2 linked regions of the Blastococcus colisei genome follow. The protein of the gene in region 1 interacts with the protein of each later gene in a pairwise test. Links are inferred from orthologs where the notes say so. Each region holds a gene or a part of one and is shown in the gene's direction. Other genes may lie near its edges. The genes, in order: FHU33_RS09800 and ileS.

Evidence for each region.
Region 2: the proteins of FHU33_RS09800 (region 1) and ileS interact in binary tests that used the Escherichia coli proteins (3 or more experiments, as listed by UniProt). The link is inferred for Blastococcus colisei from one-to-one orthologs.

The regions. Positions count from the first base shown.
Region 1 is NZ_VFQE01000001.1:2,048,796-2,059,359, forward strand. The notes cover bases 1,622-4,572. They hold FHU33_RS09800 (hydrogenase maturation protease), read left to right. Parts: upstream 1,622-2,825; coding sequence 2,826-3,320; downstream 3,321-4,572. Other genes in these bases: FHU33_RS09795 (tetratricopeptide repeat protein), read right to left, coding at 1,622-2,805; FHU33_RS09805 (NifU family protein), read right to left, coding at 3,337-3,888; FHU33_RS09810 (nucleotide-binding protein), read left to right, coding at 4,013-4,572. In the rest of the region: FHU33_RS09775 (hypothetical protein), read right to left, coding at 1-253; FHU33_RS09780 (hypothetical protein), read right to left, coding at 250-507; FHU33_RS09785 (hypothetical protein), read right to left, coding at 504-788; FHU33_RS09790 (biotin--[acetyl-CoA-carboxylase] ligase), read right to left, coding at 818-1,576; more of FHU33_RS09795, read right to left, coding at 1,573-1,621; more of FHU33_RS09810, read left to right, coding at 4,573-4,801; FHU33_RS09815 (ATP-binding protein), read right to left, coding at 4,798-5,205; FHU33_RS09820 (nucleotide-binding protein), read right to left, coding at 5,227-5,544; FHU33_RS09825 (nucleotide-binding protein), read right to left, coding at 5,541-6,299; FHU33_RS09830 (HypC/HybG/HupF family hydrogenase formation chaperone), read left to right, coding at 6,399-6,689; FHU33_RS09835 (DUF6390 family protein), read left to right, coding at 6,682-7,470; FHU33_RS09840 (ABC transporter ATP-binding protein), read right to left, coding at 7,475-8,440; FHU33_RS09845 (ABC transporter permease), read right to left, coding at 8,430-10,088; FHU33_RS09850 (extracellular solute-binding protein), read right to left, coding at 10,113-10,564.
Region 2 is NZ_VFQE01000001.1:2,963,476-2,974,832, forward strand. The notes cover bases 3,638-7,381. They hold ileS (isoleucine--tRNA ligase), read left to right. Parts: upstream 3,638-4,010; coding sequence 4,011-7,181; downstream 7,182-7,381. Other genes in these bases: FHU33_RS14075 (potassium/proton antiporter), read right to left, coding at 3,638-3,903; FHU33_RS25020 (hypothetical protein), read right to left, coding at 7,204-7,381. In the rest of the region: FHU33_RS14065 (extracellular solute-binding protein), read right to left, coding at 1-744; FHU33_RS14070 (DUF4032 domain-containing protein), read right to left, coding at 994-2,271; more of FHU33_RS14075, read right to left, coding at 2,392-3,637; more of FHU33_RS25020, read right to left, coding at 7,382-7,770; FHU33_RS14090 (ABC transporter ATP-binding protein), read right to left, coding at 7,823-8,935; FHU33_RS14095 (ABC transporter substrate-binding protein), read left to right, coding at 9,230-10,603; FHU33_RS14100 (carbohydrate ABC transporter permease), read left to right, coding at 10,742-11,357. UniProt on the Escherichia coli protein: Catalyzes the attachment of isoleucine to tRNA(Ile). As IleRS can inadvertently accommodate and process structurally similar amino acids such as valine, to avoid such errors it has two additional distinct tRNA(Ile)-dependent editing activities.

The DNA.
Region 1 (10,564 bases):
CCTTCGCGCCGTTCGCCGACTCCAGGTGATCGCGCAACGTCGCCGCCCGCGCCGTCGTCTGTCGCAGCAGGTGCCCCGCTTGGGTGTTCTGCGCGACCAGCTTCCCCGCCGTCCACACCCGGTCGACCGCCTCGTCGACGTTCACGACACTGCGGCGCAGCGTCTCCAGCAGCCCCGCGACCGCCAGGACGGCCACTCCGCCGCCGGCGAGGGTGGCGAGCCACCGCAGTTCGTTCGGATCCCGGTGCTTCATCGACGCGCCCCTTCCGCCGCCGAACCGTCCGCGGCGGCACGGAGGCGGGCGGCCCCCGCTCCCAAGGTCGTCAGGTGCCCCGCGAGTTCGGTGTTGCCGCGCAGCGCGGAGGCGGCTGCCGCGATGTCGTCGGCGTACCGGCCGATCTCCTGGGCCACGGCCAGTGTGCGGTGCAGCAGCAGGCCCGCCACGCCGATGACCGCGGCCCCGGCACCCAGTCCGGCGACGGCGGCCAGGTGCTCGCCGCGGTTCACGGCTTCTCCTCCGATGGGGCGAGGATGCGCTCGAGGTGGCGATTGACCCCCACGAGGTCGAACAGCGGAGCGGTGTTCTGGCGCGTGCCCTCCAGCGCGGCCGTGATCTCGTCGGCCTGCCGGGCGATGCGGCGGGCGTACCCGATGATCGTCAGCAGCAGCCCGGCGCTGACGACCACGACCGCCCCACCCGCGCACCAGCCGAGCTTCCATCGCACGGAGGCGCTGCTCAGCGCGGACCGGACCGTGGGTGCCGCCGCACCTGGTGTGACCAGCATCACGCCCGGACGCTACTACATGACGCGCACACCTACATGCCCTCCGCCGCGCCATCGAGATCGCCGTCGTCGCCCGGCCCGGACGGTTCCAGCAGGCCCAGGTTCGGCGGCCGGACGGCGACGCGGTTGCCGCGCGCCGTGTGCAGGACGAGGGCTCCGTCGGTCAGCACGTCGACGGCCTGGCCGGCGACGCTGGGCCCCGTCGGACCCAGCGGGATCATCCGCGCACGGACGGATCGGCCCAGCGTCGTGCACCGGGGCGTGTAGGCCTCGAGCACGGCGTCCGCGGCTTGGGCCAGTCGCTCCTCGACCGCCGCGGCCAGCCCGGCCAGCAGCGGCCCGCGCGGTGGGAGCGCGTCCTCGACGAGCACCGTGGCCACGGCCCACTCCGTCCGCTGGGGCCCCAGCTGGACGAAGGCGCCCAGCCGGGCGAGCACGGTGTCCCCGTCCTGCGCCAGAACGGTGTCCGGCCACCCGAAGCGGACGTCGCCCAGCGCGTCGGCCAGGGCGACGGATGCGGTCACGTAGAGCCAGCCCTCCCGCTCCGGCGGCAGATCAGGGTGCAGGACCATCGAGAAGCCCAGTCCCCGCCCGGGACGGACGTGCCACGGCCAGCCGCCGCGGCCCCGCGGCGAGGCCTGGTAGTCGGCGACGACGACGGCACCGGCCGGTGCACCGGACCGTGCCCAGGCCATCGCCTCCGGCTCGGTGGACAGCAGGGCCGGATAGCTGCGGACCGGACGCGGGCCGAGCAGCTGCGCCAGCTCCCCGGCGACCAGGTCGTCGCTCATCGCCAGCCGAGCGTCGCACCGCTCCCGGCGGCGGCCCCCTCGAAATCGGCCGCCAGCCGGTCCCATTGCGGGACGGGGAACCGGGCCATGGCCGACTGCATCGTGCGGGCGAGCGCATCCCGGTCCTCCGCCGACAGCCCCGGATCACCGGCGGCCGCGACCACGGCGCGCACCATCGGGTCGTATGCCGCGGGTGGCAGTTCGAGCAGCACGTGCAGCAGGTTCTGCACGAGGGGCAGGGTCGCGGCCGGGCGGCCCAGCGCGCCTTCGAGGAAGCCGGCCACGGCGGCCTGCCGCTCGGGAGCCGGGGCCTCGACCAGACGGAGCACCTCCTCGCGCACCGTGGCCGTCCAGCGGTCGGGCGGCTCGTCGTCCAGCACGTCCAGCAGGTCGTTCCCGGGTGGCGGCGGCAGTCCGGCGAGCACCTGCCGGGCCTGCGAACGCACCGTGCCGGCCGCGGCCGGCACGGCGAGCGACTGCCGGGCGGCCAGGCGGGCCCGGGCCTCCTGCCCGGCCTGCGCGGCGGCGAGGGCCACATTGGCCTTGGCCATCGCGTACTCCGCGGGGCGCACGGTGCGGGGGAAGGCGCCCAGCGCCCGGCGGAACGTCTCCACGGCCTCGCTCGGCCGGTGGGTGGCGAGCAGCGCCAACCCCAGGACGTTGAGCGCGGCCCCGAGCCCCGGCAGGTCACCGGCGCGTTCAGCGAGCACGGCGGCTTCCTCGAGCAACCGGCGCGCCGCCTCGGGATCGCCGGACGTGAGCAGGCAGCTGCCGTGCTCCCGGGCGCAGGCCGCCGCCTGCGCCGGCCGGCCGACGGTCAGGAAGGACTCGCCGGCGGCCGTCCAGGCGACCTGTGCACCGGCGGGATCCCCGGCGTCGCGGAGAACCAGCCCGAGGTTGTATGACGCCGCGGCCTGCTCCGCGGGTTGGCCGAGCGCCGCGAACGACTCCGCGACCGCCCGGAACGCCGTCGCGGCCTCCGCCCGGCGGCCCGACTCCCGCAGCGCGATGCCGAGCATGTTGCCGGCCTTCGACTCCTCCAGGCGCAGGCCCGCTTCGCCGAAGATGCGGCGGGCCACGGTCAGCGCCTCGCGTGCGGCAGCCGGTTCGCCGGCGGCCAGGAGCGCGGAGCCGAGATGGAACTGCGTCGTGGCGTGCTGCACCGGATAGCGCGAGACGGGATAGCGCGCGAGTCGCGCGGTGAGCGGTTCCGGCCGGCCTGCTGTCATGGCCCGCCTACCCTGCTGCCGTGACCGCGATCGTCGCCTGCTTCGGCAACGTCCTGCGGGGTGACGACGGCTTCGGCCACGCGGTCGCCGAGCGCCTGGCCGCGGAGGACCTGCCGGAGGGCGCCGTCGTCCTCGAGGTCGGCATCGGCGGCATCCACCTGGTGCAGGAACTGCTGCGCGGGGTCGACGTGCTCCTCGTGGTCGACGCCGTCGATCTCGGCCGCCCCCCGGGCACCGTGGTCGTCCAGCGCCCCGACGTGCTCGACGTGGCGACGCTCTCGCCCGAGCGGCGGCGCGACGAGCTGGCCGACATGCACCTGGCGACACCGGAGAAGGCCCTGATGGTGGCGCGTGCCCTCGACGTGCTCCCGGGGGCGACCCTCGTGGTGGGCGTCCAGACGGTCGACACCGACCGGCTGGGCCAGGGGCTGTCCCCGGCGACCGGACGCGCCGTGGAGGTGGCCGCGGCGGAGGTCCTCCGGCTGCTGGCCGAGCACCTCCCCGGCGGGGACTGACGGTCCGGCGGTCCCCTCATGCGGGTCGCGGCTGGATCTGCAGCAGCACCGGGCCCGGCGGGGGATGTGATGCGGCACCGCTGTCCGGCGCGACGTCCATCGCGACGAATCCGGGCAGGTTCTCCCGCAGCGCCTCCTCCACCCCGTACCGGAGGGTCTGGGCGGCCGAGGTGCACCCCGAGCAGGCGCCGCTGAGCCGCACCCGCACCACGCCACGCGCGACGCCGAGCACCTCGACGTCCCCGCCGTGCTCGGTGATGTACGGGCGGACGGGCTCGAGCGCTGCGCTGGCGGCCGCGATGTCGTCCACCCCGACCCCGTAGGCCTCGAACAGCCAGGCGACCGCGGGATCGCTCGACCGCACCGTCTCGGCGCTCTCGCCGAGCGCATCGGCCAGGTGGGTGACCGCCAGCCGGTGGATCGCGTCGACGCCGTCGAGGAGTTCGAACACCCGCTCCTGGACGGGTTCGTCGAAGCTCTCGACCTCGCCGAGCAGCTCCTCGAGCCGGTCCAGCAACGGGCCGAGCTCGGCGAGTGACTCCTCCGGCGTCGGCACCGTGTCAGCCACGAGCGCGGCGGACCTTGGTCATGTGTGCAGTCTCCTGCGTGTCGACGGTTCGGCTGCGTGGTGGCAGTCTGCCTCTGCCGGATGACCTGCGCCACTATCGAGCGCCCGCAGCGAGGAGCACCGGATGACGACGGTGGCACGCTCTACCGCCCTCACGGTCGGCGTGGTGGGCAAGGGCGGGGTCGGCAAGACGACGGTCGCGGGTCTGCTGGCCGGCGCCTGGGCCGGGCAGGGACGGGCCGTGGTGGCCATCGACACCGACTCCAATCCCAACCTGGGCCTCTCGCTCGGACTGTCGCTGGAGGACACCGAGGCCGTTCCGGAGCTGCCGCGCAGCGCGGTGGTGGGCGGCGGGGGTGGGCTGTCAGCGGCCGAACTGGTCGAGCGGTACGGCCGGCCGACACCGGCCGGACCGACGCTCCTCTCGGCAATCAAGGTGGCACAGGCCGGGGCAGGGTGCACCTGCGGCGGGCACGCCACCGTCCGCAGCCTGCTCGCCGACGCCCTCGCGGACGTCGACGTGACGCTGGTCGACATGGAGGCGGGGCTGGAGCATCTGAGCCGGTCCGGCGGCACGCTGGCCCATGCCGATCTCCTGCTGGTCGTCTGCGAACCCACCCGCAAGTCGGTGGTGACCGCCGCGCGGACCGCCGCGCTGGCGGCCGAACTGGGCATCCCGCGCCTGCTCGCCGTGGGAAACAAGGCGCGCACGCCGGCGGACGAGGAGTACCTGCGGGCCGCGCTGGCGGAGGAGGGACTAGCGGTCGCCGGTGTGCTGCCGTACGAGGAGCGGATCGTCGCGGCGGATCGCGCAGGCGATCTCGGCATCCGGGCACCCTCGCCGGCGATGCTGCCTGCCCTCGAGGAGGTCCTGAGCGCGGTGGACGCCCTCGCCGAGGACGCGCCTGCCTAATGCGTCCCGGCCGAGTGCGGCAGCAGGCCTTCGGCCAGGCGGACCAGGGCCTGGACGCCCGGAGAGTCGGCCGCCGCGTCGAACGGGGCCTCGCCGCGCCGTTCCGCCGCGACGATCGCCGGCTCGTCCGGCACCAGCACCGGGTCCAGGCCGGGGAAGGCCGCGCGCACCCGGGACTCGTCGTCCGCGTCGCGGATCCGGTTGGCCGTGACGACCACGCGGCCCAGCCCGCCGGCCAGCACCGCCTCCGCCGCGCGGCGACCGACCTCGAGCGACTTGGCGGTCGGCTCGACGACGACGACCACGACGTCGACCGGTTCCCCGTCCATGCGCAGGACGGTGCCGAGGCCCGCCTCGAAGTCGGCGACGACGATCCGACCGGGACGTTCCAGCTGCCCGAGCAACTGCTCAGGTGAGATGCCGCACTACGGGCAGCCCGGCTCCGGGTTCTGGATCGCCGAGACCACGGCGAGCCGCACGCCGTCCGGGCCCGTCGTGCCGAACCGCTCGACCAGGTCGTCCGCGCTGCCGGCGTGCGCCTCGTCGCCGGCGTTGACGGCGTCGCGCACGGTGACCAGGTGCTCGGTCACCTCCTCGCTCAGTCCGAGCGAGATGCCGAGGTTCGGGTTGGTGTCGCAGTCGAGGGCCAGCGTCTCGTGCCCATGGCGGGCCAGTGTCCGGGCCAGCACCGCGGACGTCGTCGTCTTGCCCGAGCCGCCCTTGCCCACCACAGCGATCTTCACGAGGCCTCCTCGCGGTTGCGCAGGTCGTCCACCAGCGACCGTACTGCCGCGACGGCCGGCGTGTCCGGCCCGGCGTCGACCACGGCACGGCCCAGCCGGTCGGCGTCGCCCACCGCGGGGTCGAACGGGACGGCGCCGACCACGGGCAGGCCGGTGCCGGCAGCGACTCGCTCCGCGTCGTCGGGATTCCGCACCTTGTTGGCCACCGCGACGACCTGCGGCGCGCCGGCAGTCGCGGCCAGCCGGGCCAGGCGCCGGCCGGAGAGCAGCGACGCAGGGGAGGGCTCCACCACGACGAGGAACGTGCGCGCGTAGCGGCCCCAGGTCAGGAACGGCTGGCGGGTGCCTCCCGGGAGGTCTCCGACGATGCTCCACCCGTCGCCGGGCAGGTCGTCCAGCACCCGCTGGTACGCCCAGTGCGGGCGGGTGTTGCTCCACCGGGGCCCGCGGGCCTTGCCCAGCTGGAGGAAGCGCAGCCCGTCCGGCCCCCGCACCGCGTACCGCTCTATGGCGTCGGGCCCGGTCAGGCCCGGGCGCAGGCGGTACCGGCGCCGGCCGGCCTCCTCGTACTCCTCCACCGCGTCGTCGGGCAGCCCGGCGTCCGTCGGGTCGACGCCCAGGGCGAACGCCAGCCCGGGCATGGGATCGGAGTCCAGCGCCAGCACCCGCTCGCCGCTGCCGGCCAGCAGCCGGGCGAACGTCCCGGCCAGGGACGACTTCCCGGCGCCGCCCTTGCCCACGAAAGCCACCCGCATGGCTGGACTGTAGGGCTGGGTGCGGGAAAGGTGGCTAGTGGTACCGCACACCTACCGGACCGCTCGCGGCCGCGCAGCGATCCACGCGAGGAGACCTGCATGTGCCTGGGCGTTCCCGGTCAGATCGTGGCCATTCCCGATCCCGCGGCGGCGCACGCGGAGGTGCACGTCGGCGGCGTCGGCCGGGAGGTGTCGCTGGCCCTGCTCGGCCCCGGAGCAGCCCGCGTCGGCGACTGGGTGGTCGTCCACGTCGGATTCGCGATGGAGGTCATCGACGAGGCGGAGGCGCGCGCGACGCTGGAGGAGATGCAGCGGCTGGACGACATGTACGCGAGCGCGCTGTCCGACGCGCCCGTCGTGGACGCGGGCGAGGAGTACCGCCGTGGCTGAGCGGAGGCCGGGGGCGGTTCCCGGACCGGTCCTCTTCGCCCGGTACGCCTTCGCGCCCAATTCACACGGCTACTGCGGGCCGGCCGACTCCGGCGGGCTCTTCGAGTACGGCGTCGCCGGCCGGGACGACGGCGGCCTGCGCGCGATGGCGCAGCAGTTCGCCGGCGCATGGCCGTACCTGCAGCTGATCGCGGGCGCCACCGGTCTGGCCGACCCGCTGGACCGCCGGGTGGTGGAGGCCTACTGGGTGGGCAGTCCCCGGCTGGACCTGGTGAGCACCCGTGCGGTGGGCGATTCCATGGAGGACCGGTTCCGCGCCGTCACAGGGGCGACGTTCTCGACCCTCACCGAGGGCGTGCTCGCCGGCGGGGTGCCGCACCACAGTTTCGCGGTGTTCTGCATCTACCCCTACACCGGCCTGCTGACCGACGGGCGCAAGGCGCCGCACGCGCTCACCGTGCTGGACCGGTGCCGGATCCGCTGGGGACGGGTGCAGGCGGTCCAGGGCGACCAGGTCGTGGTGGAGAGCCAGCCACTGAGCTGGGACGGTCGCACCCTCCAGCTCGGGCCGCCCGTGCCCGAGACCGTCGTGCAGTCGGTCGACGGGGTCGGGATGGTGGGCACCGTGCAGCCCGGCGACTGGGTGTCCCTGCACTGGGAGTGGGTGTGCGACCGGCTGACCGAACGGCAGGTCGCCCGGCTGCGCCACTACTCGGATCGGCACCTGGCCATCGTCAACGACCGGCAGACCCGTTCGCGGGTGCCTGCGCTCCTCGACTGAAGCGTCACCCGATGGGCCAGCTGCGCTCCAGGGTCCACCCGACCCGGGCACCGACCGGGTGACGGGGGGCGCCGGGCTCCCGGATCAGGAGCTCGCCGAGCGGGCTGTCGACCAGGTAGTCCGAGTGCGGCCCCCGGAACCAGACCGCGCGCAGGTCGCCGTCGACGTCGCCACCGAGCCGGGCCCAGCCCGGCCGGACGAGCAGCTTCGCGGAACCGTCCGGAGCGTCCACCACGGAAGCGGGGCCGGTGAGCCGGGCGGCGAACAGATCCACGGGCTCGCCGTAGATCTGCTGCGGCGTGCCGACCTGCAGCAGCCGCCCCTCGCGCAGCAGCGCGACCCGGTCCGCCAGGCCGAGTGCCTCCTCCGCGTCGTGCGTGGCGTAGACCGCGGCCGCACCGCTGTCGCGCTGGCGGGCGACGAGCTCCTCGAGGAAGACACCGCGGACGTGCGTGTCCAGGTGCGCCGTCGGCTCGTCGAAGAGGTAGACCGACGCCCGCCGGGCGAGGGCCCGTGCCAGTCCCACGCGCTGTTGTTCCCCGCCGGAGAGCTCCGCGGGCTTCCGGTCGGCCAGGTGGGCGATCCGAAGCCGGTCCAGGATGGCCAGCGCCTCGGCGCGGGCCTGCTTCCGGCCCGTGCCGCGACGTCGCGCGGGATAGGCCACCGTGTCCAGCGCGGACAGGTGCGGCCACAACGCGTAGTTCTGGAACACCACGGCCAGGTCGCGGCGCTCCGGTGCCACCGGGCGGCCGTCGCCGGCGACCGTCGTGCCGGCGAGACGGACGGTGCCGGACCTGGGCAGGAGGAAACCGGCCACGGTGTGCAGCAGGGTGGACTTGCCCGATCCGGAGGGCCCCAGCAACGCCAGCACCTCCCCGGAGCGGACCTCCAGAGTCACTCCGGCCAGCGCCGTCGTGCCGTCGTATTCCACGACGAGATCGGTGACCTCGAGGACGGGCTCAGCCGGCACTGGGCCCCTCCGTTCGAGTGCCGGCCGACGGAGCCCCGCGCCCGCCGCGGAGCGCGCGGAACACCGGCCACAGCGCGAGGGCCGGTACGGCGAGCAGCAGGGACAGCACCACCGACAGCGCGGCGGTCGGCCCGATCCGGCCCAGCTCCTGACTGTTCAGCACGACGACCGCCAACGTCTCCGTCCCGGGCCCGTAGAGCAGGCTGGACATGGTGACCTCGTACAGGGCGGTGAGGAAGCAGATCAGCCACGCCGCCAGCAGCGCGGGGGCGAGCGGCCGCAGTGCGACGGTGCGGACGGTGGTGAGCGCGCCGGCGCCGCTGACCCGTGCGGCGCGCAGTTCATCGGGGGGCAGGCGGTCGAGCGCACCGGCGATCGGCCGGTGCGCGAACGCCCAGAGCTTGGCCACGTAGGCCAGCAGGATGAGCGTGAGGGTGCCGGACAGCCATCGCCCGTAGGCGAGCAGCAGGCCGACCGCGAGGGTGGAGCCGGGCAGCACGAGGGTGAGTGTGACGAGGGTGCCGATCGCGCGGCCGGCCCGGCGGCGCTCGAGCACCGCGACGAGGGCGCCGAGCAGCACGAGCAGCGAGGCCGCGGCGAGCGCGAGGCCGACGCTGCGGCCGACCGCCTCGACGGTGCGCGGGGTGAGGATCTCGCGGAAGTGGTCCAGGGTCCAGTTGCCGGGCGTCGGCGGGATCCCGAGCGCGCGGGTGACCGAGGCGAGGGCGAGGGCGGCCAGCGGCAGCGCCACGGTGAGCACCAGGTAGCCGGCCAGGGCGGTGGCCTGGGCCCGCCGTACCGGCCGGCTCCCGGCCACGGCGCTCGTGCCCTGCGCACCTGCCGGGCGCTCCGCCCGCAGCCGCGGACCGAGCAGCGCGTCCGCCGGGGCCACGCATACGGCGGCGAGGACGACCAGCAGCAGGGCGAGGGCGACCGCCTCGAGGAAGGAGGCGGGATCGCCACCGATCGACAGGTCGGCGTAGATCCGTGTGGTCACCGTGCTGAACCCGGCGGGTGCGCCGAGGACGTGCGGAATGGCGAAGGAGCCGAGTGTCAGCACGAACACCAGGACGGCTGCCGCCGACAGCGCGGGCAGGAGCAGCCGGAGCGTGATGGTGAGCAGCACCGTGCCGCTCCTTGCGCCCGACACCCGGGCCGCGCGCTCCAGGTCTGGCTCGGCGCGCGCGGCCAGGCCGGCAGCGACGACCAGGTAGGCCAGCGGCGCGGCGTTCACGACCAGGACCACCCACACCCCGACGGGGCCCAGCAGTCCCGGCCAGTGCAGCCCCGCGACGGTGTCGGTGAAGCCGGCCCGCGCGTAGGCCTGCGTCCAGCTGTAGCCGAGCACGAAGTCGGGCACGACCACCGGCAGCAGCACCGCCACCCGCCAGAGGGCCCGGCCGGGCAGGTCGGGCCGGCGCAGGACCAGCGCGATCGCGACGCCGAGCGGAACGGCGGCGGCGGTCACGGCCGCGGCGAGGAGGAGGGAGTTGCGCACCGCCGTGCCCAACCGGGCCGAGCCGAGGACGCCGGCGAGGTCGCCGTCGCTCTCCTGCCACAGCACCGCGCCCAGGCGCAGCAGCGGCAACGCGACGAGCGCGGCGACGACGGCGAGCACGGCGACGACGGCGCTCCACCGGACCAGCATCGGCGCACCGCCTGGGTGCATCGCTCAGCCGCCGAAGACCTGCTGGTACTCGCCGACGATCGCGTCCTTGTCACTGCCGATCGCGGCCCAGTCGGGGAAGACGATCGGCGCGCCCTGGGGGATGGTCGGCGTGGGCGCCCCAGGCCGGGTGGGGTAGGAGCCGGACTCGCCGACCACCGCCTGTCCGTCGTCCCCGACGACGAAGGAGATGAAGTCCTTCGCGACCTGGGAGTCGGCGCTGCCGGTGGCCAGCGCGATCGGCCCGTAGATGGCCACGGCTCCGGGCTCGGGCCAGGCGACAGCCACCGGGGAGCCGTCTTCGACGGCCGCGTAGGCCGCGTTGGCGATCGTGATGCCGGCGTCGTAGATGCCCTGGGAGACCCCGGCGGTGACGTCGTTGGGCGTGCCCACCTGTACCGCGCCGTTGCCGCGGAGCTGGACGTAGAAGTCCAGGCCGTAGTCCGGCTCGGAGGCGA
Region 2 (11,357 bases), 920 kb from region 1 along the record:
GGCGTCGCCGTCCTCGAAGTCGGTGACGTTCGCGTCCTCACCGGCGGTGGAGAACGCCGGCCCTCCGACGGTGCTGACGTTCTGCATCACCTCGGCGGCCTCGACAGCGGCGTCCGAGGTGAGCCCGAGCTCGATGTCTCCCGGATCCTCCGCGGTCTCCTCGATGATCGAGCCGCCGGCGGACTCGATGAGGGCGTTGACCCAGACGGTCAGGGCTTCGGCCCGGATGCCCTGCGCCGCGATCTGGGTGTCCTGGGCCTCGGCCGCCTCGACCAGCTGTTGCCAGGTGACCGGCTCCTCCATGTCGAGTCCGGCCGCCTCGGCGACCGATTGCTTGTACCAGAGCAGTTGCGTGTTGGCCCAGAACGGGATGGCGACGATCTCGTCGTTCCACGTCGAGCCGTCGATGGCGCTCTGCACGACGTCCTCGGTCACCCGCTCGGCGACGTCCTCCGGGACCGGCGCCAGGAAGCCCGCCTCGGCGAACTCGGGGATGTAGGGCGGGTCGAGGCTGATGAGGTCGATCGAGGAGTCCTCGGCGGCGAGCCGCCGGATCAGCTGCTCACGCTGCTGGGAGGACTCGCGCGGCAGTTGCGCGGTCTCGATGCGGTACGCCCCACCGGCCTCCTCGGTGCACCGGCTGGCGATCTCGGCCTGACCACCGGCATCCGGATTGATGTACCAGGTGAGCGTTTGCGCGCCGCCGTCGTCGCTGCCGCAGGCAGCCAGGGTTCCGGCGGCCATCAGCGCGGCGGCCGCACCCGCGACCCCTCGTCGCCGGGGCAGCCTCCCTCGGGCGCCCCGCGGAACGGCCGATCTCTCTCTGGGTCGTCCCTGGCCAGCAGCTTTCGGCATTCGTCATCGCCTCCGTTGGCGCGACAGCGACAGGTGGTCACCGCGGTCTTCGGAGCGTGGTGCAGGTCACATGGAGTGTCAATTCGAACCGTTGCGGTGCGGCGATCGTGACCGTCTCGTCATGCGGAACGGCGGACCTCACGCGTCGGGCCGCAGCTCGGCCCGCACCGACGGCGTGGTGATCTCCTTGGGGGTCTGCGGCAGCACGTGGGCGACGTAGGACTTGGTCGCCTCCGCGGTTCCGACGTCGCGCCGGGCCTTCTCCGACAGGAACCACCGGTGCTCGAGCACCTCGTGGAAGACCTCGGCGGGTGCCAGCCGGCCGGCGAGCTCGCGCGGGATCGCGGCCACCACCGGCTGGTACACCTCGGCCAGCCAGCGGTGGGCGGCGAACGACTCCGACACCGGGTGCCCCACCTTCTGCTCCAGATGGGCGCGGAAGGCCACGATGTCGTTGAGGAGCCGGCGGGCCTGGCGCTCCTGCACCTCCAGGCCGGTGAGCCGCAGCAGTTCCCGGCGGTGCTGACCGGGCTCGGCGACCCGCGTCTCCACGCGCAGCTTCGCGCCCTCCGGCGAGGTGATCAGCTCGACCTCGCCCACGTCGAACCCCAGGTCGTTGAGCCGCCGCAGCCGCTCGGTGATCCGCCACTGCTGCTCGTCGACCCCGAACACCTGCTCGGCGGTCACCTCCTCCCACAGCGCCTCGTAGCGCGGGGGCAGCCCGGCGGCCACGTCGACGGGGTCGATGCTCTCGGGAAGCAGCCCGCCGTACTGCAGGTCGAGCAGCTCCGCTCCCACCCGCTCCCGGGCGAGGTCCACGTCGTAGGCGCGCTGCCCAGGCGACAGCGACGGGTGGCGCTCGACGGTCTCGGCGTCCACCAGGTAGGCCGCGAGCGCCCCGGCGTCGGGCCGGAACAGGGTGTTGGACAGCGAGCAGTCACCCCAGAAGATCCCGGCCAGGTGGAGCCGGACGAGCAGCTCCACCATCGTGTCGAGGAGCTGCTCGGCCGAGTGCTCGGCCCGGGGGCTGGAGAACAGCCAGCGGTAGGACATCGAGTACTCGAGGTAGCGGGTGACCAGGATGGCCTCCTGGTCCTCCGACCGGTCGACGCAGATCCCCAGGACGGAGACCGTCGGCAGCCCCTCCTCCTCGAACCGGGTCAGCAGGGCGTACTCGTGGCGGGCGAGGCGCTCGTTGATCTCCTTCAGCGCGAAGACGCGTCCCCCGGTGGCGACGAAACGGACGACGTGCCGCGAGATGCCCCGCTGCGGCACCTCCAGCAGCCGGCTCGGGTCCCACTCGGCCAGCGGCCGGTCCCAGGGCAGGCTCAGCAGTCCCGTCGCCTCGGCAGCGGGTGGCCGGAACAGGAACCGCATGTCCGCGCTCCCACCCGTGAACGGTGCTGTCGAGCTCACGATGCCACGGCAGCGGCCCTCCTGCAGGGACCCGCCGCGAGCCAGGTGACGTACTGGAGCGGCCGCCCTCCAGGGTCCCGCGCCGGGCGTGCGAGACGTCGGGGGAAGGGTGGTCCTTCTTCAGTCCAGGTCGGTGGCCCGCCCGTCCTCGCCCCGCCAGCTGGCCAGTCGCCCGGCGCGGCTGACGGCCCGCAGCCGCCGCTCCGCCTCCGGCCTCGAGCGTCTGGCCGACACCAGCAGCGCCTGGTCGCCCCGCATCAGCCTGGTCGTGTCGTCGGGGACGAACGCGCGGCCCTCGCGCACGATCAGCACCACCGCGGCGTCCTCGGGCAGCCGCAGCTCGGGGAGGTACACGCCGTGCAGCCGGGAGCCGGGTGGCACGGTCAGCTGCATCAGGTCGGCATCGAGCTGCTCGAGCGGCGCCGACTCGACGTCGACGTCGCGGGGGGTGACCGGCGCGGCGATCCGGAGTCGCCGGGCGACCCATGGCAGCGACCACCCCTGCACCAGGGTGAAGACGACGACCAGGACGAACACGGTGTCGAAGATGTTCTCCGCGCCGGGAACCCCCGCGGTGAGGGGGAAGGTCGCCAGGACGATGGGGACGGCGCCCCGCAGCCCCGCCCAGGACACGAAGGCCTGCTGGGCCCCGGGCCAGCGGAAGAAGGCCAGGCTCACCACGACCGAGATCGGCCGGGCGACCAGCAGCAGCGCCCCGCCGACCACCAGGGCGGGCCCGAGGGCGTCGAGCAGCCGGGACGGCGATGCCAGGAGGCCCAGGAGCACGAAGAGGCCGATCTGGGCCAGTGACGCCATGCCCTCCGCGAAGCCGATGCTGGCCGAGCGGTGCGGGAGGGCGGCGTTGCCGAGCACCACGCCGGCCAGGTAGACCGCCACGATGCCCGACGTGGCCGCCAGGGTGGCGACGGAGAAGGCGAGCACGCACAGCGCGAGCATGGCCAGCGGGTAGAAGCCGGCCAGGGGCAGAGCCACCCGCCGCAGGAGCTCCGCGCCGGCCAGGCCGATCGCGATGCCGAACACCGCTCCCCCGACCAGCTGTCCGACGACCTGCAGGACGACCAGCCACCAGGCCGCGGCATCGGAGTCGGTCAGGTAGGCGGCCAGCGTGGTGACGAGCAGGATCGCCGGGGCGTCGTTGAGCCCGCTCTCGGCCTCGATCGCGGCGGCGAGCCTGCGCGGCAGGGGTAGCCGGCGCAGCGCCGCGAACACCGCGGCCGCGTCGGTGGACCCGATCACGGCGGCCAGCAGCAGGGCGAAGCCCCAGGTGGCGCCGAGCAGCCAGACGGTGATCGCCGCGGTGATGCCGACGCTCACGGCCACCCCGACGGTGGCCAGCGTCAGGCCCGGCCCGATGGCCCGGCGCACGTCGGACCACCGGGTGGTCAGACCGCCCTCCGCGAGGATGATCACCAGTGCCGCAACGCCGAGGTTCTGGGTCAGCTCGGCGTCCTCGAACTGCACCCCGAGCCCCGCCTCGCCGATCGCCAGGCCGATGCCGAGGTAGATCAGCAGGCTGGGCAGACCCAGCCGGTCGGCCAGTCGCAGGGCGACCGCGGCCACGAGCACGACGACGCCGCCGATCGCCAGGGCGACGGTGACCGTGGTGTTCACCGGGCGCCGTCCATGGGGGCAGTCTCCCGTACGCCCGCACCACCGCCGCCGCCGCAGATCCAGGATGCGCCCCGCAACCCGTTTGGCGGGTCGGGGAGAATGGGGGCGTGAGTTCTCCCTCCCCCGCCGGTCCGTTCGCCGCGCTGCCCCCACAGGTCGACCTGCCGGCCATGGAGCAGCAGATCCTGCGGCGCTGGGAGGACGGCAAGGTCTTCGCCCGCTCCCTGGATGCGTCGGCCGGCCGGCCGCAGTGGAACTTCTACGAGGGCCCGCCGACGGCCAACGGCAGGCCGGGCACCCACCACATCGAGGCGCGCGCGTTCAAGGACGTCTTCCCGCGGTTCAAGACCATGCAGGGCTGGCACGTGCCCCGCCGGGCCGGCTGGGACTGCCACGGCCTGCCGGTGGAGATCGCGGTCGAGCAGGAGCTCGGCTTCGCCGGCAAGCCCGACATCGAGCGCTACGGCATCGCCGAGTTCAACGCGCGCTGCCGCGAGTCGGTCGAGCGGCACGTCGACTCGTTCTCCGAGCTCACCCGCCGCATGGGCTACTGGGTCGACATGTCCACGGCCTACTGGACGATGGACCCGGCCTACATCGAGAGCGTCTGGTGGTCGCTCAAGCAGATCTTCCAGAAGGGCCTGCTGGTCGAGGACCACCGCGTCGCGCCGTACTGCCCGCGCTGCGGAACCGGGCTGTCCGACCACGAGGTCGCCCAGGGCTACGAGACGCTCACCGACCCCTCGGTCTACGTCCGCCTGCCGGTCACCAGCGGGGAATGGGCCGGCAAGGCCGACCTGCTGATCTGGACGACGACGCCGTGGACCCTGCCGTCCAACACCGCCGTCGCGGTGCACCCCGACGTCACCTACGTCGTCGTACGCACGGACGCCGGCACCTTCGTGGTCGCCGAGCCGCTGGTGACCGCCGTCCTCGGCGACGACGCCGAGGGCCATGGCATCGAAGTACTTGCACGGACCACCGGCCGCGACTGGGAGCGGGTGAGCTACCAGCGGCCGTTCGAGCTGGTCGAGTTCCCGACCGACGTGCCGACCCACTACGTGGTGCTGGCCGACTACGTGACGACCGAGGACGGCACCGGGCTGGTCCACCAGTCCCCCGCGTTCGGCGCCGAGGACCTCGCGGTGTGCCGTGGCTACGGCCTGCCCGTGGTCAACCCGATCGACCCGACCGGGCACTTCCTGCCCGAGGTCCCGCTGGTCGGCGGCCACTTCTTCAAGGCCGCGGACGCCGCGCTGGTGGAGGACCTGCAGAACCGCGGCGTCCTCTTCCGGGAGCTGCGCTACGAGCACAGCTACCCGCACTGCTGGCGGTGCCACACGCCGCTCATGTACTACGCCCAGCCGTCCTGGTACATCCGGACCAGCCAGATCAAGGACCAGCTGCTCGCCGAGAACGAGCAGACGAACTGGTACCCCGACAGCATCAAGACCGGCCGCTACGGCGACTGGCTGAACAACAACGTCGACTGGGCGCTGTCCCGCGACCGGTACTGGGGCACGCCGCTGCCGATCTGGCGCAACGACGCCGACCCGAGCCGCCTGGTCGCCGTCGGCTCGCTGGCCGAGCTGTCGGAGCTGACCGGACGCGACCTGTCCGACCTGGACCCGCACCGGCCGTTCATCGACGACGTGACGTTCACCCTGCCCGGCGAGGAGGGCACCTTCCGGCGGGTCCGCCAGGTCATCGACGCCTGGTACGACTCGGGCTCGATGCCGTTCGCGCAGTGGGGCGCCCCGCACCGGAACGAGGCGGAGTTCGAGGCGTCCTACCCGGCGCAGTTCATCGCCGAGGCCATCGACCAGACCCGCGGCTGGTTCTACACCCTGATGGCCATCGGCACGCTGGTGTTCGAGAAGAGCTCCTACGAGAACGTGCTGGTGCTGGGCCACATCCTCGCCGAGGACGGCCGCAAGATGAGCAAGCACCTGGGCAACATCCTCGAGCCGATCCCGCTGATGGACCGGCACGGCGCCGACGCCGTCCGCTGGTTCATGCTGGCCGGCGGCTCGCCGTGGTCGGCCCGCCGCGTCGGGCACGAGACGCTGTCCGAGGTCGTCCGCAAGGTGCTGCTCACCTACTGGAACACCGCCAGCTTCTTCACCCTCTACGCCGAGGCCAACGGCTGGGACCCCACCACCTCGCCGGCGCCGGCGCGGGCGGAGCGGCCGCTGCTGGACCGGTGGGCGCTGGCCGAGCTGGCCGCCGTCACCGACGGGGTCACCGCGGCGCTGGAGGACTTCGACACCCAGGGCGCCGGCCGGCTCATCGCGGAGTTCGTCGACGACCTCTCCAACTGGTACGTGCGGCGTTCCCGGCGACGCTTCTGGGACGGCGACCCCGCCGCGCTCGCCACGCTGCACGAGGTGCTCGACGGCCTGACCCGGCTCATGGCGCCGTTCACGCCGTTCGTCACCGAGGAGGTCTGGACCCGTGCGGTCCTCCCGGGCCTTCGGGACGACGCCCCGGACTCCGTGCACCTGGCCTCCTGGCCGGCTGTCGACGAGGACGCCCGTGACGACGCGCTGGTGGCGCAGGTCGACCTCGTGCGTCGCCTCGTGGAGCTGGGCCGGTCGGCCCGCACGTCCGCCAAGGTGCGCACCCGTCAGCCCCTGGGCCGCGCCGTCGTCGCCGCTCCCGGCTGGGCGTCGCTGCCGCGCGACCTGGTGGCCGAAGTGGCCGACGAGCTCAACGTCCTCGACGTCGCCGAGCTGTCGGTCGCCGAGGGCGACCTGGTCGACGTGAGCCTGAAGGTCGACTTCCGGGCCGTCGGCCGTCGCCTGGGCAAGCAGGTCCAGGCGGTGGCGAAGGCCGTGGCCGCCGCCGATGCCGTCCAACTCACCGCCGCCTACCGCGCCGGCACGGCCACCGTCGAGGTGGACGGGGCACAGGTGGGCCTGGAGGACGGCGACCTGATCGTCACCGAGACGCCGCGCGAGGGCTGGACGGTGGCCAGCGGGAGCGGCCTGACCGTCGCGCTGGACCTCGCGCTCACGCCGGAGCTGGAGCGGGCCGGTCTGGTTCGCGAGGTGGTCCGCCTGATCCAGGAGGCACGCAAGACCAGCGGCCTGGAGGTCAGCGACCGGATCGAGCTGTGGTGGGCCGGGAACGGCGCGGTGGCCGAGGCGCTCACCGAGCACGCCGAGCAGGTTGCCGGTGAGGTGCTGGCCACCACAGTGCACGCCGGCACCGCGGGGCAGGGAGCCGGCTTCGAGGGGCCCGAGGGGCTGCGATTCTGGGTGGCCCGCGCCGCATAGGCCCCGGCCCGGCTCGGTCCGGCTACCTCCGGTCGCGGGCGCGCTGGGCCAGCGTGCGGTCCGGGGCGCAGACGGCGCAGGGGGTGAAGCCGTCGGCGCGCGCCTCGTCGAGCGGCAGCGGGATGGCGGTGCGACCACCCAGGTACGCGCACCCGGTGAGGTGGTACCGGGGGTGCTCGTCGACGACCAGCACCTCGTCGGTGAGGTCGACCACCAGCAGCAGGTCGGTGACCTCCACCTCCTCCACCGGCGGGTCGCCGAGGTCCTCCGGAGGAGCCGGGGTGGTGCGCTCCGCGGAGGTTCCGCCGGCCGGGGCGTCGGCCACCTCCTCCTGGCTCGCGCTGCCCGCGGCAGCGGGGGCCACCGCCGTCACCGGGTCGGTCGATGCGCGGACCGTGGGCGCGCCCTCCGATGCTGTCGCGGCCCCGGCGGACCCGGTGCGCAGCCGGCGCCACACGACGACGAGCAGCACCGCGGCCACCAGGCACGCCCCGACGCAGGCCCAGTAGTAGGCGGTCAGCCCGGTGAGGATGCCTCCGACGAACAGCCCGAGGCCCAGGAGGACGAGGAGTGCGGCCGCCGCGATCACGGGCGATCCCCAGGCTCCGGGGCCCCGCGGCGGCCGGCGGCGGGCACGGCCCTCACCGGTCGACCTGGGCGACCCGCAACCCTGTCTGGGACGAGAAGACGTGCGCCTCACCGGGGCGGATGGCCACGTGCACCGTCTCGCCCTTGGCCGGCGGACGGCGGGCGTCGGCCCGCAGGACGAGGAGCATGTCCTCGCCGTCCTGCGAGGACTCGCCGTGCAACCGGCCGTACGCGAAGGCGTCCGAGCCGAGTTCCTCCACGACCAGGACCTCGACCGGGAACCCCTCCCCCGCGCCCACGAACTCGACCGCCTCGGGCCGGAACCCGAGCGTCGCCGTGCGGCTGCCCTCGGTGGCGAGGGTGGCGGCGGCCGAGCGCGCCAGCGGCACGGGGTGGCCACCGAGCATCGCCCCGCCCTCGGACAGCGGCACGGACACCAGGTTCATCGCCGGGGAGCCGATGAAACCGGCCACGAACTCGTTGGCGGGGTGGTCGTACAGGTTGCGCGGGGTGTCGACCTGCTGGAGGACGCCGTCCTTGAGCACCGCCACGCGGTCACCCATGGTCATGGCCTCGACCTGGTCGTGGGTGACGTACACGGTCGTCGTCCCGAGCCGGCGTTGCAGCCCGGCGATCTCGGTGCGGGTCTGCACGCGCAGCTTGGCATCGAGGTTGGACAGCGGTTCGTCCATGAGGAAGACCTGCGGCTGACGCACGATGGCCCGGCCCATGGCCACGCGCTGCCGCTGCCCGCCCGAGAGCGCCTTCGGTTTGCGGTCGAGGTACTGCTCCAGGTCCAGCAGGCGCGCCGCCTCCCGGACGCGCACCAGCCGCTCCTCCTTGGGCATGCCGGCGATCTTGAGCGCGAACGCCATGTTGTCCGCCACCGTCATGTGCGGGTACAGCGCGTAGTTCTGGAACACCATCGCGATGTCCCGGTCCTTGGGCGGCACGTGCGTCACGTCCCGGTCGCCGATGCGGATCGTCCCGTCCGTGACCTCCTCCAGGCCGGCGAGCATCCGCAGCGAGGTGGACTTGCCGCAGCCCGACGGGCCGACCAGGACGAGGAACTCCCCGTCGGCGATCTGGAGGTCGAGCGCGTCGACCGACGGGCGGGTCGCGCCCGGGTACACGAGCGTGGCGCGGTCGTAGGTGATGGCGGCCATGGGTCCCTTCCTGCGCCGGTGGACGATCGGCCCACTCTGGCACGCGGGGGTGCCCGCAACCAGGGTCCGGCGGTGGCCGGACACCTCCCGGGCGACAACCGTGATCCAGCCGTGACCTGCCCGTTCACGAAGGGATGACGCCTTCATAACGGTTGTCGAACCGAACCGTGACCCCCGCCTTCCCGACGTTATGGTCCGCGGGCAGGCACCCCGGCCGGCCCGGCCGGGGGCGCCCGTGTGGAGCCACGCAGTGCGGCGAGGCAGCCGCGGACGTCTGAGAGGGAACACATGAACATGCGCGCGAGAGGCCGGCGCTCGTCGGTCCTGGCCGGCGGCCTGGGTGTGGCACTGCTGCTCACCAGCTGTGGCGCCGACGAAGTGGACGGCGGCAGCGCCGGCGGCGGCTCCGCCGAGGCCTCCGAGTTCGAGCTCGACTGCGCGCCCTACGAGGAGTTCGGTGACCTCGAGGGCGAGACGGTCACCGTCTACACCTCGATCACCGACCCTGAGGACCAGCCGCACATCGACTCGTACGTGCCCTTCGAGGAGTGCACCGGCGTCGACGTGCAGTACGAGGGCTCCCGCGAGTTCGAGGCGCAACTGGTCGTGCGCGTCCAGAGCGGCAACGCCCCCGACATCGCCTTCATCCCGCAGCCCGGTCTGCTGGCGACTCTCGTCGACACCGGCGCGGTGGTCCCCGCTCCCGAGCAGGCCGCGGCGAACGTCGACGAGTACTGGGACGAGAGCTGGAAGGCCTACGGCACGGTCGACGACACCTTCTACGCCGCTCCCCTGGGCGCCAACGCCAAGTCATTCGTCTGGTACTCCCCGTCGATGTTCGAGGAGGCCGGCTACGAGATCCCGCAGACGTGGGACGAGATGATCGAGCTGTCGGACCAGATCGCCGAGAGCGGCGCCAAGCCGTGGTGCGCCGGCATCGCCTCCGGTGACGCCACCGGCTGGCCGGCCACCGACTGGCTCGAGGACGTCGTCCTGCGGACGGCCGGTCCCGAGGTCTACGACCAGTGGGTCAACCACGAGATCCCCTTCGACGACCCGCAGATCGTCGAGGCCCTCGACACCGTCGGCGGCATCCTGAAGAACCCCGACTACGTCAACGGCGGCCTCGGCGAGGTGCAGTCCATCGCCACCACCGAGTTCGGCGACGCCGGTCTGCCCATCCTCGACGGCAGCTGCTGGATGCACCGGCAGGCATCCTTCTACCAGGCCAACTGGCCGGAGGGCACCGAGGTCGCCGAGGACGGTGACGTCTTCGCGTTCCCGCTCCCGCCGATGGAGGGCGACGCCGCTCCGGTCCTCGGCGGCGGCGAGTTCACCGCGGCCTTCAACGACGACCCGGCGACCCAGGCGTTCCAGACCTACCTGTCCTCTCCGGAGTGGGCCAACATCAAGGCCCAGGTCTCCGGCCCGGGCTGGGTCAGCGCGAACACCGGTCTGGACGTCGAGAACCTCACCTCCCCCATCGACCAGCTCGCCGCCGAGCTGTTCCAGGACCCGGAGGCGGAGTTCCGCTTCGACGGCTCGGACCTGATGCCCGGTGAGGTCGGTGCCGGTGCGCTCTGGACGGGACTGACCGACTGGATCGCCACGGACAAGCCGACCGAGGAGGTCCTCACCGCGGTCGAGAACGCCTGGCCGGCGTCCTGATCGACGCGGGCCCGTCAGCGGACAGCTGACGGGCCCGCCCCGTCCCATCGTGGTCGGCCGGGGTATGGCGGCGGCGCGGCACGGGCAGCGCCGCCGCGATCCCCCGGCAGGCCCGTTTCCGAGGAGAGGTCGTCAGCGGTGCAGTGGTTCCTCGACGCGACCACCACGGGGCACAAGCTCGCCCTGATGGTGGTCGCCATCCTGCTGTTCGCCGCCGTGATGGGAGCCATCCTGTTCATGGTGGACCGGCCGAAACGGGTGCCGACCTGGGTTGTCGCCGCCGGCTTCCTCGGTCCCACGGTCCTGCTGCTCCTGATCGGCCTGGTGTACCCCGCCCTGGAGACCGTCCGCGGTTCGTTCTACGACCGCGACGGCTCGAACTTCGTCGGGTTCGACAACTACGTCACGGTCTTCACGACCGACAACTTCCAGACCGTCCTGCGCAACACCGTCCTGTGGGTCGTGCTGGTGCCGCTGGTCACCACCGCGCTCGGCCTGGTGTACGCCTACCTGGTCGACCGCACCCGGTTCGAGTCGCTGGCCAAGGCCCTCGTCTTCCTGCCGATGGCCATCTCCATGGTCGGCGCCGGCGTCATCTGGAAGTTCGTCTACGAGTTCCGCCCCGACCAGCCCGGGGTGAACCAGATCGGCCTGCTCAACAAGCTGCTGACGATGGTCGGGATGGAGCCGCAGCAGTTCCTCCTGAACGCACCGTCGAACACGGTGTACCTGATCGTCGTCATGATCTGGATCC